3 regions of the Pseudovibrio sp. JE062 genome follow, and region 1 is predicted to be linked to each of the others. Evidence: predicted binding sites of a transcription regulator. Region 1 holds the regulator's gene; each other region holds the start of a gene.

Region 1 (5,536 bases):
TACATCCCAGTTCAGAGCCTTGTAGATCAGGGTCTGACGTGCAGCGTTGGTCAGGTGGTCATCACCGCGCACGATGTGGGTCACGCCCATGTCGTGGTCGTCGACAACAACGGCCAGCATATAGGTCGGGTTTCCGTCAGAGCGCACGAGGATCAGATCGTCGAGATTCTCGTTTGCGAATTTGACTGTGCCCTGAACCTGATCTTCCACGATGGTGTCGCCTTCCAGCGGTGCTTTCAGGCGGATTGCAGGAGCGATGCCTTCCGGCGCTTCAGACGGGTCACGGTCGCGCCATGTGCCGTCGTAGCGCGGCGGACGACCTTCTGCGCGGGCCTTCTCGCGCATTTCGTTCACTTCTTCCGGCGTGCAGTAGCAGTAGTAAGCTGTGCCTTCCTTAACCATCTGCTCCGCCACTTCGCGGTGACGGTCTACGCGGCCATACTGAGAGATCGGCTCGCCGTCCCAGTCCATGCCCAGCCAGGACAGGCCATCCAGAAGCGCGTCTACAGCTTCCTCGGTGGAGCGGGACCGGTCTGTGTCTTCAATACGCAGCAGCATTTTGCCGCCGCTGTGTTTGGCCAGCAGCCAGTTGAACAGGGCTGTACGGGCGCCACCAATATGCAGGTAGCCGGTAGGAGAAGGCGCAAAGCGCGTGACGACAGGTTTAGTCATAGCTCGTCCGGAAAAGTTTCAAGTTACTTCGAATAGTTTGGGGTAATTACGGCGGGGCGCCGTATCTTGACGGGCTGTGTACCATAGCATTGAAAAGTTCCCAAGTGGCAGAAAGGGACTTAAGGGTGCGCGAGGGACAATCATCCTCAGACAAGACGCAATCTGGTGGTTCGGCTCCCAGAATAGACGTGCTTTGCCTGAAGGGGGATAAGTTTTCTTCCGCTGCCTTTGAGGGGGATCTGTTGCCCGCTGAGGATGTTCTGGAGGCTGCTAAAACACAGCAACGCAGAAAAACGCAAATCAACGCAAAAAACGCACATAGCAACGCAACTGAAGTGATCTGTGAGGAAAATCAGCGTGTTGGGGTGCGGGAGCGATGTGTTGCGGCTGCGTTGACCGTTCGTAGTGCCATATTCTGGATAGTGAGGCCGGATTGGCCGGGGGCAGTAAGTTATGCCCGCACGGCTCTCTCTCAGGACTGGGATCGCGGGCAGGGCATCGTCTGGTATGCGCTGAGCCATATGGCGGGCGTACTGGTGTATTTCTCGCTGCCCGCCGAGCCTTACAGTGTTTTAAGCGGACTTGCCGCTATCCTATTGGGACTGTTTGTTTTTCGCAGAATGAAGAATGGCCGACCGACGGTTGGTCTCACAGCGTTTTTATTTTTTGCGCTCGGCTTTTTCCTCTCGGATTTGCGCGTGGAGTTCGCCCGAGGTGATCCGCTGGAGCGTCCTGTTACGCGGAAGGTGGAGGGAGTTGTCACCGGGCTCAAGCAGTCCGGGCAGCACTCATACTCTGTTATCCTCGGGGAGGTGCAGGAGTATTCCAAGAGGGGGGCAACTCCGCTTGGTTTCAAAATCCGGCTCAGCCTGAAGGGGATGAAAGAGGCTCCGGTGATGGGGGATAAGATGCAGCTGAAGGCGCGTCTTCTGCCGCCCGGTGGTGCTGTGCGGCCCGGCGGCTATGACTTTGCCAGAACTGCGTTTTTTGATGGGATCGGTGCGGTTGGTTATGCGCTTTCCAGACCTGTCATGCTCGCCCGTGATGGGGGCACTGGATTTCTGCAGCATGTGGACACGATACGAAGCGGTATCGCTGGGCGCATCCGGCGGGTGTTGGATTACTCGCCAGAAAGTGCCTTTGCTGTTGCTCTCCTGGTAGGCAAGCGGGACTATCTGGCTTCTGCTGATAAAGACGCCCTACGTAATGCAGGCCTCGCACATGTCCTCGCTATTTCCGGCATGCATATGGGGTTGGTGACCTCACTGGTTTTCCTCGCCGCGCGGTTGGTTCTGTCTCTTAGTCAAAGCCTTGCTTTGAAAGGACATATCCACGTTTACGCCAGCATTGCCGCGTTGATTGCAGCGACGGTTTATCTTGGTTTGTCAGGGGCTTCTGTCGCCACGCAGCGGGCCTATCTGATGGCGGTGCTGATCTTATGCGCCGGGTTGCTTGGTCGCCGCGCGTTCAGCCTGCGCGGACTTGCTCTCGCCTGCCTCCTCCTTTTAAGCCTGCGCCCAGAGGAGGTCTTATCCCCGGGCTTCCAGATGTCCTTCATCGCCGTCCTCGCTTTGTTGTCAGCTTACTCCTTTGGCAAAGACTGGCTTCGGGATGATCGGGAAGCTTATGTTTTAAAAGGGAAAACTGGCGTTTTGCGTACTCTTAAAAAGCCCGCGAAGTGGCTTTTTGCCTGCGCAATGACCTCCCTGATCGCAGGCGCCGCCACTGCTCCAATTGCGGCCATGCACTTTGAGCAGATCGCCCCCTATGGGGTGGTTGGTAACGTGCTGGCCATGCCGCTGGTGACTTTTGTTGTTATGCCCCTTGGTCTGCTTGCATTACTGACGATCCCGCTTGGGGCCGATGCGTTCTTTCTGCAGGGCATGGAAGTGGGATTATCTCTGGTGCTGAAGGCGGCCTACTGGGTGAGCGCGCTGAGTGATGGGTTAACCAATCTGGGCGTTGCCAGTGTCTCTGGTTACCTGCTGGTGATCCTTGCGAGTATCATACTTTGCATCATGCCCTTACGCCTGAAATGGCTTTCTGTGCCAGTATTTGCAGCGGGTCTCATAGGTTTCGTAGTGGAGCGGCCACCTGATGTGATGATTGCCGATGCAGGTAAGCATATCGGGTTTTATGGCGAGGACGGGTCTTTCCGTCTGACATCCTCGCGTATATCATTTGCCGCCGATAGCCTGCTGCGGGCAGGGGGATACTCTGCAAATTCCTTTAAAGAGCATAAAACGCGGGCAGCAGACCGTTCCTGTGATGAGGAGGGCTGTGTGCTGGCGTTATACCCGCACAGAGCGATAGGTGGTGGAGGGGAACAAAAGCCATCAGTTGTTCTGGCGCAGTCGAAGGTGGAGGGCGTTCTGAAGGCTGATTGTCAGCTTGCTTCCATCATTGTCACCCAGGCTCAGGCCCCTTCCAGCTGCAATGCTGAGCTGGTTTTGGATCAGAAGACTTTTGGAGAACGAGGTTCAGTTTATATCTGGTTGTCAGATCAAGCAGAAAGCGGGCATAAAATAAAAAAAGTGCGCTGGGCATATGATGCTCAGCGCAGACCTTGGAATCCTAAATTGCCTATAACAACCAGTGCGTTAATAGCGGCGGAAGAGCGCAATCATCTTGCCCTGAATGCGGACACGCCCCGGGCCGAAGATGCGAGTTTCGTAGGCGGGGTTGGCCGCTTCAAGCGCGACTGAAGCACCTTTTTTGCGCAGGCGCTTCAGAGTTGCTTCCTCATCATCGATCAGCGCCACGACGATTTCACCGTTATCCGCGGTGTCGCCGCGTTTAATCAGCACAGTATCCCCGTCGAAGATGCCAGCGTCAATCATGGAGTCGCCTTTGACCTCCAGCGCATAGTGTTCTCCGCGACCCATCAGATCTGCAGGCATTGCAATGGAATGGCTCTGATGCTGGATTGCTTCGATCGGCACACCTGCTGCAATGCGGCCCATAACCGGGATCTCCAGCGTGGGCACTTCGTCAGGAGACGGCGTGCGTGGTGGAGGCGGTGCCGCGACTTTCTTGCTCAGTGATCCTTCGATGACCTCAGGCGCAAAGCCCTTTTCCTTGGCCGCAGGCTTCAGGCCTGGTGCGATGGACTCTGGTAGCTTGAGGATTTCCAGCGCACGGGCTCTGTTTGGCAGGCGGCGAATAAAGCCGCGCTCTTCCAGAGCTGTGATCAGCCGGTGAATGCCGGATTTGGAACGGAGGTCCAGCGCGTCCTTCATCTCATCGAAGGAGGGTGGAACACCTGCTTCCTTCAAGCGTTGATGGATGAACATCAAAAGCTCGTGTTGCTTCTGTGTAAGCATCTTTTATCCCCGTTCGCTCCTAAGCGCAGATTGAAAGTGAGCGGCCATACTCTCCGGTTCCGGAGATGACCATTCGTTGATTTGTAATCCCAACAAGCTGAAAGACTTCAACTTCTGCGATTGGGAGGACAAAACACGAACGTACTCTACCTGTTCTCATTGTGTTCTGCAATGGGTTTGTTGCGTTTAAGCCCTGCTAGAACTGGGGGAATTGGATTTTGACGGGTGAGTGGACAGGGGTTGTCCACTCTCGTCTTTCGGATTTAGCGTAGCTTGAGAAGCTCAACTTTTTCGCCTGCCGATGCAGCCGGTGCGTGTGGCGGGAGAACAATCAGAGCGTCTGCTTTGGTGAGCAGTGCAAGCATTGAGGAATCCTGCTTACCAAACGGCTCGGTTGTCAGATTGCCTTGTGCATCGGTGCTCAGGCTGGCGCGCAGGTAGTCCTGACGCAGGTCGTTTGCAGGCAGGTCAGCGGTCAGCGTGGCTTTGGTAACACCTTGATTTGCCAAAGGTACTGAGCGGCCCAGCATTTTGTCGAGGAGAGGCCCAAGGAAGAGGAGGGCGCAGACAAGACTTGATACCGGATTGCCCGGCAGGCCGAGGACTTTCATCGGGCCAAGAGCGCCTGCCATGAGTGGTTTGCCCGGACGCATGGCAATGCGCCAGAAGCCGAGCTCCATGCCTTCTGCTCCAAGCACGTCCTGAATGAGGTCGTGGTCGCCAACAGATGCGCCGCCGAGCGTGACTAGAACATCGGCTTTGGCTTCAATTGCCTGCTTGACGCGGGCTGTGATTTCTTCAGGCTGGTCCGGGGCTATGCCTAGCATCATTGGGATGCCGCCGCAGTTTTTCACAAATTCTGCGATGCCGACCTGATTGGATGCGATGATTTGATTCGGACCTGGTGTCTGGCCCGGCTCAACGAGCTCGTCTCCGTTTGCAAGGATTGCGACAACCGGCTTCTTGCGCACTGGCAAGCTCGCGTGGTTCATTGCGCCCGCAAGGGACAGCTCGCGGAAGCCGAGTGGGGCGCCTGCTTTGAGGAGGACCTGGCCTTCTTGGAAGTCCAGTCCGGCAGGGCGGATGAACTTGCCAACAGTTACGCTCTCTTGGCAGAATAGGTTATCCCCGTCACGGCGGGCATTTTCCTGCATCAGGATCGCATCCGCACCCGCTGGTACCGGCGCGCCTGTGAAGATACGTAGGGCTTCGCCGTCTTGCAGTGTGCCGTCGAAGTTATGCCCGGCAGCGACTTCACCGATGACCTTCAGTGCGCACTCAGGATCTTCGGTGTCAGCGGCTTTTACGGCATAGCCATCCATCGCGGAGGCGGAGAACGGAGGCTGGGTGCGGGTTGCGGCAACATCTTGTGCCAAAACGCGTTCGCCAGCTTCCAGAAGTGGGAGGCTCTCGCTTGCGGTTGGCTTTACGTCCTTAAGGAGGCGGTCGAGTGCTTCTTCAATACTGATCAGGCTCATTTGGAGTTATCCTCCTCAGCCAGATAGTGACCGGACTTACCGCCCTTCTTCTCCAGCAGGCGA
Region 2 (5,536 bases), 360 kb from region 1:
GAACACTACATTTCTAAGCAGCGTTGTCAATAAATTCTGCGGCATAACCGATATATTCCTTCAAGTTATGCCAAGGTTGCTGAGTTCTAACCTACGTAAAACTCAGCAACTATTCAGAATTAAGGCTCTTTTAAATATCCAGATCAGTCGCGAACTCCGCGCGCTCCTGAATGAAGTTGAAACGAGCCTCAGGTTTGTTGCCCATCAGCTGCTCAACAGCGCTGCGGGTCTCAATCACTTCATCTTCGCCAACAACCACCTTCAAAAGGGTGCGGCGTTTCGGGTCCATGGTGGTCTCTTTCAGCTGCGCAGGCAGCATCTCACCCAGACCCTTAAAGCGACCGATTTCAATCTTGCCGTTCTTCTTGAAGGAGGTCTTCAGCAGCTGCTCGCGATGCTCATCATCACGGGCATACAGAGTCTTGCCTCCCTGACTGATGCGATACAGCGGAGGAACAGCCAGATAAAGGTGCCCATTGTTGATCAGATCAGGCATCTCTTTATAGAAGAAGGTAATCAGCAGCGCCGCAATGTGCGCACCATCTACGTCCGCATCGGTCATGATCACGATGCGTTCATAACGTAGATCTTTGTCATCGTAGTTGGAACGCGTGCCACAACCCAATGCTTGAATAAGATCAGAAAGCAGCTGGTTAGCCACGAGCTTGTCACGACCAGCGTTGGCAACGTTCAGGATTTTACCACGCAGTGGCAGAACAGCCTGCGTTGAGCGGTTACGAGCCTGCTTTGCAGAGCCACCCGCTGAGTCACCCTCCACGATGAACAGTTCAGTGCCATCAGACTTGCTGGTAGAACAATCCGCCAGCTTACCCGGCAAACGCAGACGGCGAACCGCAGTCTTACGGGCAACGTCTTTTTCCTGACGACGCTTCAGGCGCTCTTCCGCACGATCAATAACCCATTCCAGCAGCTTGTTGGCCTGGTTTGGAGAAGCTGTCAGCCAGTGATCAAAAGCATCACGAACGGCATTTTCTGCAATACGCGTCGCTTCATTCGTCGCCAGTTTGTCCTTGGTCTGACCAACAAACTCAGGTTCACGCACAAACACAGAAAGCATACCAGCCGCTGACGTCAGAACGTCATCGCCAGTGATAATGGAGGCTTTCTTATTGCCGATCAGCTCACCATAAGCTTTCAGGCCGCGGAGCAGGGCATAACGAAGACCGGTCTCGTGTGTGCCACCTTCCGGTGTTGGAACGGTGTTACAGTAAGAGTTGACGAACCCATCGCCTGCGAACCACGCAACAGCCCACTCAACAGCGCCATGCCTGCCAGTTGCCTGCGTGCGGCCAGCAAAGACCTCATCAGTCACGCGGCGCTCTTTGCCCAACGCTTCTTCCAGATAATCCTTCAGACCACCTGGGAAATGGAAGGTTGCGCTTTCAGGAACACCATTGGCTTCATCTGCCAGAGACTTGGCACAGCGCCAGCGAATCTCAACACCGCCAAACAGATATGCTTTGGAACGGGCCATCTTCATAAGACGAGCAGGTTTGAACTTCAGTGTTTTGCCAAAGATCTCTGCATCCGGCTTAAAGCGCACCATGGTGCCGCGGCGGTTGTGAACATCACCAACCAGCTCCAGACCGCCATCAGCAAGGCCGCGGCGGAATGTCTGGCGATAAAGTTTCCGGTTACGGGCAACCTCAACCACCAACTCTTCAGAGAGCGCGTTCACTACGGAAATACCCACGCCGTGCAAACCACCGGAGGTCTCGTAGACTTTACTGTCAAACTTACCACCAGCGTGCAGGGTCGTCATAATGACTTCCAGCGCGGATTTGTCTTTATATTTAGGATGCGGATCAATCGGGATGCCGCGACCGTTATCTGTAATGGTCAGATAGCCATCTTCACTTAAGGAGACATCAATCCAGCTGGCGTGGCCGGCAACGGCCTCATCCATGGAGTTGTCAATCACTTCAGCAAACAGATGGTGCAGCGCTTTTTCATCCGTACCGCCAATATACATACCCGGACGGCGACGGACTGGCTCCAGCCCTTCAAGCACCTCAATGTCGGCAGCAGTATATTCTGCATCACCCGCAGCCGCAGGAGGAGGAGTCCGGCCTGCGCTGGAAGATTGGGCAGGGGAGGACGGTGCGCTTGCTGCTGGTGCTTGTTTCTTCTCAGTGCTGCCAGAAGAGGATGTCAGCTCATCCATGCTTTTGGTAACATCTGCAAACAGATCATCAGGCGTGCTCATCGTACCTCTTTGGTCTTGCGCTCAGTAGTCTCGAATCAAACGGCAGTTTTGCAGGACTGAGAGAAAAGGGCAAAGATCTGCCGGAGTTCTACTCTTGTTCCTTGTGGGTAAGCGCCAGATATACGCTTTTTCGCTTACCTGATTGTGCCGAGCCCCACCTTTAGCGGGCATCTGACAGCCATATGCGCCATTCGCGGCGAAAATACAAATGGCATTTCTGATTACCCTATGGCCTGTGGTCAAAACTTTACACCGCGCATACACAATGCAGTAGCGTCATGTGCTGTAGATTGTTGCGAGCTTGCAACATGAAATTACGCTGACCCGAATGGTCGAAACTGACACTGGTTCGGTAAAGGCAAATTGGATAGTTTGCCTTGTCCATGTTTGAGAGGTGGTCGAACTGTGTAGGTTTTTTGTCAATCAGATTGAAAGCTAGGCATTTGTAAGATCATTTGTGACAATTTGAAGATATGTCGCCTTTGGAAACAAAATTGACATTTTTTCCTTTCATAGCCTGAACCTACAACGACGGCATGAAAACATGAGAAGTCAGAACCGTTGATCATTCGACAGCGGTCAAGTGAGGCACTTTGAAAAAAGCATTGTTTAAAGATGGAATGGTGACGCACCGCGCTGCGTTTACGCGTCTTATAACAAGCTTGAGCTGTGTCTCGGTTCTCACGTTCGCTACAGTTGGAAATGTTTACGCACTCGATTCAAATAAGAGTGCCGATGCTATGGCCGCCGTCAACCAGATGGCAAACGTCACACCTCAGCAGGCTCTGAAGGAAGGGGCCCGCGCTTATTATTCCGGTGAAAAAGACAAGGCACTTTCTCCGCTTCGTTACGCTGCTGAAAACGGGCAGGCCATGGCCGCCTGGAAACTCGGCAGAATGTACGCGCAGGGAGATGGTGTGCCAGAAGATGATCTTCAGGCATTCCAGTACTTTTCTCAGGTCGTGCGCGAGTACTCTTCCGATGGTCCCAACGCGCGTTCCGCTCCATTTGTGGCAAGCGCACTCGTTGAACTGGGCCGCTACTTCCTGACAGGCATTGGCGATACCCCAGTCAAGCAGAACACCTATAAGGCACGTGAGGTCTTCACCTACGCCGCGTCTTACTTCGGTGATGCAGACGCACAGTACAATCTCGGCCTTATGTATCTGGATGACAAACTTCCCGATCATGACCGCCGTCTCGCGGCGCGTTGGCTCAAACTGGCTGCGGTAAAAGGACATGTGGGCGCACAGGCTAAATTCGGCGAACTTCTTTATTTTACAGAAGAGCTCACCACAGCACGCATAACCGGTCTGAAGTGGATGACTTTGGCGCGCAGGCAGATTGTCGGCGGTGCCAATGACACCTGGATCGTCACGCTGCACGAGAAAGCATTTTCTCTGGCCTCTGAAAAAGAGCGCCGCAAATCCGCTGAATGGGCTGATGAATGGCTCGCAAAACGCGGTCACGTGGTTGCTTCCAGCAACTAATCCACGTCCTTCCTGTATTTTCTTCTAAATATGACTTGACCACTCAGGTTATTTCTGCGATTTAAATCATGAGTTCAATATTCAAGTTTTGTTATTGACCTCTGTTTGGCGATTGTAGACCCCGATGCGGGTCTCTGGAATGTACTTGGGGTGAGTCTTTTGGCTCACCCTCTTTTTTTGCCTGAACCCCGCAGAAAAGCTAAAATTTTCACAGTCTTCACGCATATTGTTTAAGCCCCTGAAATTTCAGCCTTTTCAACAGCTGGAAGCTGATTTCTCATTTTTCACGCATGATTTGGGAAAAACTACAAAACGCTATTGCCAAGCTTTAAAACTCTGCCTATATACCTGCCTCAACAAGACGCCACGGGGCGTCACGTTGATGAGTAACGGAGCATAGCGCAGCCTGGTAGCGCATCTGGTTTGGGACCAGAGGGTCGCAGGTTCGAATCCTGCTGCTCCGACCATTCATCAACCCGAGATAGATCGGAGCATAGCGCAGCCTGGTAGCGCATCTGGTTTGGGACCAGAGGGTCGCAGGTTCGAATCCTGCTGCTCCGACCATCTATCGACCCGAAGATTAGTTCGGAGCATAGCGCAGCCTGGTAGCGCATCTGGTTTGGGACCAGAGGGTCGCAGGTTCGAATCCTGCTGCTCCGACCATCTTCTCTTTCTCTCTTAAAATTTAAGACTGAAACGGCACGGATCACTTCCGTGTTTTTTGTGTTTGCACCATGCTTTCAGAGGCTGTGAGCTCATCAGGCAAGCCGAAACTTTCTCATACAATCAAAGATCTTTAGGCTGGAGCGGCAGCCTACTCGCAGGCCTCTCTAGTTGCGTTCGCAGGCCCATATAGCAAAGGTTGCGCGAAGAGCTTCAAGCGGGCGCTACAGGCGGTTCTATGCGCCTCATAAAGAGCATTCAGCTTGGTGATGAGGGAAGGGCGCTGGCGCAATAAAAAAGCCCAGAGGCGTAAACCTCCGGGCTTTTGAAATCTTGTGTTGTTCGGCTCTTCTTAGAAGATGAAGAGGTCCACAACGAAGAACATGCAAGCAGACAGGATCGCTGCCAGCGGCACGGTGATAACCCATGCAGCAATGATGGTCATGAAGTGCGAGCGGCGAACCAGCATACGGCGCTTCTCGTCTTCCTTGACGCGATTCTGCTTGAAGGTCTCCATGCCGGTGCTCTGCTTTACGAAAGCAATGCGACGCTTGGACTTCATGGTGTACCATTCACGGAAGAAACCAACACCGAAGATCGCACCCACAGCAATGTGAGTGGAGCTCACAGGCAGGCCGAGCCAGCTTGCAAAGATCACGGTGATCGCAGCGGACAGGGACACACAGTAAGCGCGCATTGGGTTCAGCTTGGTGATCTTCTCGCCAACCATGCGGATCAGCTTAGGACCAAACAGCATCAGGCCGAAGGAAATACCAAACGCACCGATCAGCATCACCCACAGAGGGATCGCAACAGCTTTCGCAATACCACCTTCCTGAATGGTGTGCACGATTGCAGAGAGTGGACCAATCGCGTTCGCAACGTCGTTTGCGCCATGCGCAAATGAGAGAAGCGCAGCAGAGAAAATCAGAGGCCAGCGGAACAGCGTACGCAGAGACTGGTTGCGGTTCTCCATGCCTTCAGACTGCTTGCGGATCAGTGGGCGACAAACCAGCAGTGCGATAACAAACGCAGCTGCACCAATCAGAAGAGCGATCTCGATGTCGATCTTGACGATCTTCTTCAGGCCCTTCATCGCCAGGTAGGTCGCAAATGCACCTGCCATAATTGCGATCAACAACGGCACCCAGCGGCG
Region 3 (5,536 bases), on a different contig from region 1:
TTTCGGGGAGAGGCTGTCATTTGGTTTATTTCTACAGATCCACCGCAGTTAATACAGCCTCAACCCAAGGAAATCCGCGATTTTTTTAAGGATTCTGTCAAAAACTCCCCGTTGTAATTAGTCATTTTGCGGTTTGTTGGTTAGATGTGCACTCTCTACTGTGCAAAACTTGCTCCATTCTGGAGCTTTCACGAGGCGACCATGGATCATTCCGAAGCTGCATCTGAGCGGAAATACTACATAGGCGAGCATTCGCTGAACGCTAAACGGATTGAACCGGGCCTGCACATCGTTTCAACGCCAATCGGCAACCTGCAGGACATCACAATCCGTGCGCTGGAAACCCTTGCAGCTTGCGATCTTATTGCCTGTGAAGATACCCGTGTGACGGGTGTTTTGCTGCAACGCTATGGCATCCGCACACAGATGATGACCTATCACGAGCACAACGCCCAGAAGCAGCGTCCGAAGATTATGGAAGCGCTTGAGGCGGGCCGTGCGGTGGCTCTGGTTTCAGATGCCGGGACACCGCTGATCTCCGATCCAGGCTTCCGTCTTGTGGGTGACGTGGTTGAGCAGGGACACAAAGTAATTCCCATCCCTGGTGCTTCTGCCATGCTGAGTGGTCTCGTTGGAGCTGGTCTTCCGTCTGATACGATTTTGTTCGCTGGTTTTCTGGCAAACAAGACCCACGGCAGGAAGAAGCGTCTTGAAGAGCTGAAGGATATTCCGGCAACGCTGGTGTTTTATGAAAGTCCGCACAGAGTTGGGGCTTCGCTTGCTGACATGAATGAAATTCTCGGGAAGCGACAGGCCGTTGTGGCACGAGAGCTGACCAAGCGGTTTGAGACATTTCAGCGAGGAACCCTTGCAGAACTGAGTGATTTCTTCTCGGGGGATCGCCCCAAGGGAGAAATTGTTATCCTTGTCTCACCACCTGAAGAGCAGGAACTGACCGAGGTTGATGCAGACGCGCTGCTGATGGAGGCATTGAAAGAAATGCCAGTGAGCGCAGCAGCGAAGAAAGTCTCCAAAGCAACCGGGGTGGATCGAAAAACGATTTATGCCCGTGCGATGGAGCTGAAAAATGCAGGATCCGCAGAAGACACCGAGAGCGACTAAGAGCAATCTTCTTAAGAAGCAGGCGGCCTACCGCAAAGGGCTACAAGCGGAGCTGAAGGCTGAGATGCTGCTTCGTCAGGCGGGCTGGCAGATTCTGGAAAGGCGCTACAAAACCAAGCAAGGCGAGATAGATCTGATTGCCGAACAGGACCAGACAATCGTGTTTGTGGAAGTGAAGGCACGGCGGGGTGTGGATGATGGCTTATATGCAATCACGCAACGCTCTCAGCGACGGATCGCCAATGCCGCGCGGGAATGGGTTTCTCACCACCATGAAGTGGTGGGAAAAACCTTGAGATTTGATGCAGTTATTCTGCCAAAACACGGGGAAGCCCAGCATTTTCCTAATCTTTTCGAAGCTGAAATTTTTTAGGAAACAAATATTTTATCGCAAAAATGTAGACAAATTGCTTTCTGACCCACATATCTGCGGCTAACATCCATTATTATTTACGTGGATTTCTACCCCTGCGTTATTTTAGGAGTGCCTATGCCCCAAGCAGCTACTTCTGGTGCCAAGCGGCCGCTTAAAGTCGCGGTTCAGATGGACCACATCTCCACCATCAACATTGCAGGCGACAGTGCTTTTGCCCTGATGCTGGAAGCGCAGGATCGTGGTTACGAACTGTATCACTACACACCGGAGCGTCTAGCGCTTTGGGGTGAAAAGGTTATGTGCCGCGTTGAGCCGGTGACGGTGCGCGATGAAGCTGGCAACCACTTCAGTTTTGGTGAGCCGCAGCGCGTTGACATGTCCGATATGGACGTGGTGCTGATGCGTCAGGATCCTCCCTTCGATCTGGCTTACATTGCAGCAACCCACATTCTCGAGAAGCTCTCGAAGACAACGCTTGTGGTGAACGATCCGATTTCCGTGCGCAATGCACCTGAAAAGCTGTTTGTGACCCAGTTCGCTGATCTGATGCCACCAACACTGATCACCCATGATCGTGAAGAGATTGATGCCTTCCGCGAAGAACATGGCGATATCGTCATGAAACCGCTGTTTGGCCACGGTGGTGCGGCGGTGTTCCGCGTGACGCAAGACGACCTAAACTACGGCTCTCTCTACGACTTCTTCTCCGTGACTTTCCGTGAGCCATGGGTCATTCAGAAGTTCCTGCCGAATGTAAAACACGGTGATAAGCGCATTCTGCTGGTGGATGGTGAGTTCGCTGGCGCGGTGAACCGTGTACCTGCTGAAGGCGATCTACGCTCCAATATGGTGCGTGGCGGCTCTCCAAAGGACAGCGATCTGACTGAACGTGAAAGAGAAATCTGCGCGCGCCTTGGGCCAACGCTCAAGGAGCAGGGCCTCATTCTCGTTGGTATCGATGTGATTGACGGAAACCTCACCGAAATCAACGTGACAGCACCAACGGGTATTCGCGCCATTCAGAAACTTGGTGGCCCTGATGTGGCGGGCCGGGTTTGGGATGTGCTGGAAAGCAAGCTGGAAAGCTAAACAAGTTCAAGGCTCTGTTTCACGACAGGGCCTTTTCATTTTATCGGATCAGCCGTTTCTTTAACTCAAGAAATTACCTGAAGCTTTTAAAGGTAGCTTTCGTATTTCTGAGTATTCAAGGCTTGTGTGTTTCCCCTTCGTTCCTGCTTAATTACTGCAATTCTGATAAATTGTGGCTGCAGGAGTGTCTGGTGTTTTCTCGCATCTCTACCGTTTCCTTTCAGGGCGTCGATGCTGCCAATGTTGATGTGCAGGTGCAGATCAGCCCCGGCTCTGTCTACTTCACTCTCGTTGGACTGCCAGATAAAGCAATTGCAGAAAGCAAGGAACGGGTACGCTCCGCACTCATTGCCTCGGGATTGGCGCTACCAGCCAAGCGCGTGACGGTGAACCTTGCGCCGGCAGACCTTCCCAAGGAAGGCTCCCACTACGACCTGCCGATTGCTCTGGGACTTCTGGTGGCCATGGGAGCTCTGCCTGCTGAGGCGGTAGAAGGCTTTGTTGTTATTGGCGAACTTGCGCTGGATGGCAGTATCTCCCACGTCAACGGGGCTCTGCCAGCCGCAATCGCAGCTGTTGCCAATGAGAAGGGATTGATTTGTCCGGCAAGTTGCGGATCAGAGGCTGCATGGGCCGATGAAAACCTGAAGATCATCGCAGCAAACTCACTGGTTCAGCTTTATCGTGCTCTCAAAGGGGAGATTACACTATCCGATCCGAAACCGCGCAGTTCACCACTTGCCGCTAGTTCTTTGGACCTTGCAGATATTCGTGGGCAAGAGACTGCAAAACGTGCTTTGGAGATTGCTGCCGCAGGCTCTCATAACTTGCTGATGGTTGGGCCCCCAGGTTCCGGGAAAACCTTATTGGCCAGTAGATTGCCTTCGTTGCTCCCACCGCTTTCTGCTCGTGAGCTGCTGGAAGTTTCTATGATCGCTTCGATTTCAGGAGAGCTGGAAGATGGCGCTTTAAGCAATCAACGCCCTTTCAGGGCACCGCATCATTCTGCTTCCATGGCCTCACTGGTGGGAGGAGGGATAAAAGCCAAGCCCGGAGAAGTCTCAATGGCTCACAACGGCGTTCTGTTTTTGGATGAGCTACCGGAGTTCGATTGCTCCGTTCTGGATAGTTTGCGGCAGCCGATCGAGAACGGAGTGGCAACGATTGTGCGGGCTAACTACCGCGTCAGCTACCCATCCAAAGTGCAAGTGGTTGCAGCGATGAACCCATGTCGTTGCGGTTATGCTGGCGAGCCAGGTCACACCTGCCGACGAGGTGATAAATGCGCTAGTTCCTATCAATCTCGCGTATCCGGCCCTTTCCTTGACCGCATGGATCTACAGCTGCATGTGCCAGCAGTTTCAGCAAAGGACTTAATCAGTCCAATAACTTCGGAAAGCTCCGAAACAGTGGCCCAACGCGTAGCAAGAGCACGGGCTATTCAGCAGGCACGCTACACATCGCTGGGGCTGGACATAACTGTAAACGCTCATGCAAGTGCGCGGATCATCGAACAGATTGTTGCACTTGATAATGGCAGCAAGGAACTGATTGAGCAGGCTTCCATCCAGTTTGGTTTATCTGCACGAGGCTATCATCGCGTTTTGAAACTCTCTCGCACAATCGCAGATATGGATGGTTCGGATAAGGTGCAGAGGATTCATCTAGCTGAAGCGCTGAGTTTCAAGCGCTCTTCGGCCTATTTGGCAGCAGCATAATCTGCTATATCTTACCAATTGAATTTTACTGAATTTCCGAAATAGTTCGACTGGAGCAAATGCAGTGTTGAAGCGGAGACTAAAAACCGAGGAGAGCACCCACGTTGTTACTCAGGCTCGCGTGTCTCTGATCAAGCAAACAGAAGTCTCAGAGCAGTCCTCATTTATTCTCAAGAGTCTTTCCATCTTCGTTGGTGTTGTTTGTCTTGCAATCGCGCTGCTTTTGACGGATTGGCGTTCTGCACAAAGCCTTTATGTGGTGCTGCTTGCCTTTGGGGCCGGAGCTGTTCTGTTCCGCCGTTTTCCTGCAAGTGATGTGATTGCACAAAGCTGGAAAGCTGCTCAAATCCAAAGTGAGGTGGAGCAGCTGGAAGACCCTTCCGAACTGGCAAGTGATGCGGATTGGCAGCTGCGTGAAGCCGATGACCGGCACCGTTCCATTCTGGATGCGCTGGGCGCTATTGTTATCCGCTGTGACAGCAGCGGTCTCGTGCTCTCCATCAATGATGCGGGTAAGCGGAATTTTCCTACTGGATTTGGCATTGAAGTCGGCAAAGCCATTCACTTGCCTTATGCGGAAGACTTCACACCAGAACTTGAAGAAAGTGCAGCAGGAACAACGGAAGATGTTGCCTTGCGCACAAAACACGGAACCCGTTGGTATTCTCTGCTGCGTTTGAGCATTCGTGACGGCAGCGGGGGAGCTCCGATCATCCAATGGATCCTCACGGATGTCACAGACCGGCGGCACGCAGAGCAAAAGCTACGTGCAGACCGGGACCATGCCGCAAATGCCAGTGAAGCTAAATCCCGGTTTCTCGCAATGGTTAGTCATGAAATCCGAACGCCGCTCAACGGCGTGCTGGGCATGGCTGATTTGCTTGACGACACTTCAACAACCGCCGAGCAGCAGAACTACATCAACGCTATCAAAACATCTGGCTCAACGCTTCTGATGCTGATTGATGAGGTCCTTGATTACTCAAAAATAGAAGCCGGAAAACTGGAGCTAGAGACTGGAGCAGTAGAACTGACACCATTGGTCGAGCGTGTGGTGGAGTTGCTGTCTCCCAAGGCTCATGCCAAAGGACTACAAATCGGTTCTTACATTGCACCGGAAGTCCCGGAAACGATCCAGAGCGATCCAGCCCGGCTTCAGCAAGTGCTCTACAATCTGGTCGGCAATGCGATCAAGTTCACAGAGCAGGGCGGTGTTTCACTGGTCTTGCAG

The links. Region 1 encodes LexA, which represses DNA repair genes until DNA is damaged. Its sites were predicted from a motif close to TGTTCNNNNTGTGTTCNG; they were not measured.
Region 2: a site for LexA is predicted at 2,312-2,329, ahead of parE (DNA topoisomerase IV subunit B). Genes of this name have one in related genera too.
Region 3: a site for LexA is predicted at 2,715-2,732, ahead of PJE062_RS15135 (YifB family Mg chelatase-like AAA ATPase). Genes of this name have one in related genera too.

What each region holds. Positions count from the first base shown of each region.
Region 1 covers NZ_DS996805.1:405,831-411,366, forward strand. Annotated here, with positions in the region: gene gltX (glutamate--tRNA ligase) at 1-672, opposite strand, end outside; gene PJE062_RS01850 (ComEC/Rec2 family competence protein) at 798-3,377, shown strand; gene lexA (transcriptional repressor LexA) at 3,273-3,995, opposite strand; gene glp (gephyrin-like molybdotransferase Glp) at 4,259-5,473, opposite strand; gene moaC (cyclic pyranopterin monophosphate synthase MoaC) at 5,470-5,536, opposite strand, start outside.
Region 2 covers NZ_DS996805.1:765,303-770,838, reverse strand. Annotated here, with positions in the region: gene parE (DNA topoisomerase IV subunit B) at 131-2,227, opposite strand; gene PJE062_RS03260 (tetratricopeptide repeat protein) at 2,968-3,717, shown strand; tRNA gene PJE062_RS03255 (tRNA-Pro) at 4,108-4,184, shown strand; tRNA gene PJE062_RS03250 (tRNA-Pro) at 4,205-4,281, shown strand; tRNA gene PJE062_RS03245 (tRNA-Pro) at 4,304-4,380, shown strand; gene PJE062_RS03240 (inorganic phosphate transporter) at 4,733-5,536, opposite strand, start outside.
Region 3 covers NZ_DS996810.1:83,239-88,774, forward strand. Annotated here, with positions in the region: gene rsmI (16S rRNA (cytidine(1402)-2'-O)-methyltransferase) at 202-1,122, shown strand; gene PJE062_RS15125 (YraN family protein) at 1,088-1,495, shown strand; gene gshB (glutathione synthase) at 1,613-2,587, shown strand; gene PJE062_RS15135 (YifB family Mg chelatase-like AAA ATPase) at 2,779-4,305, shown strand; gene PJE062_RS15140 (PAS domain-containing hybrid sensor histidine kinase/response regulator) at 4,370-5,536, shown strand, end outside.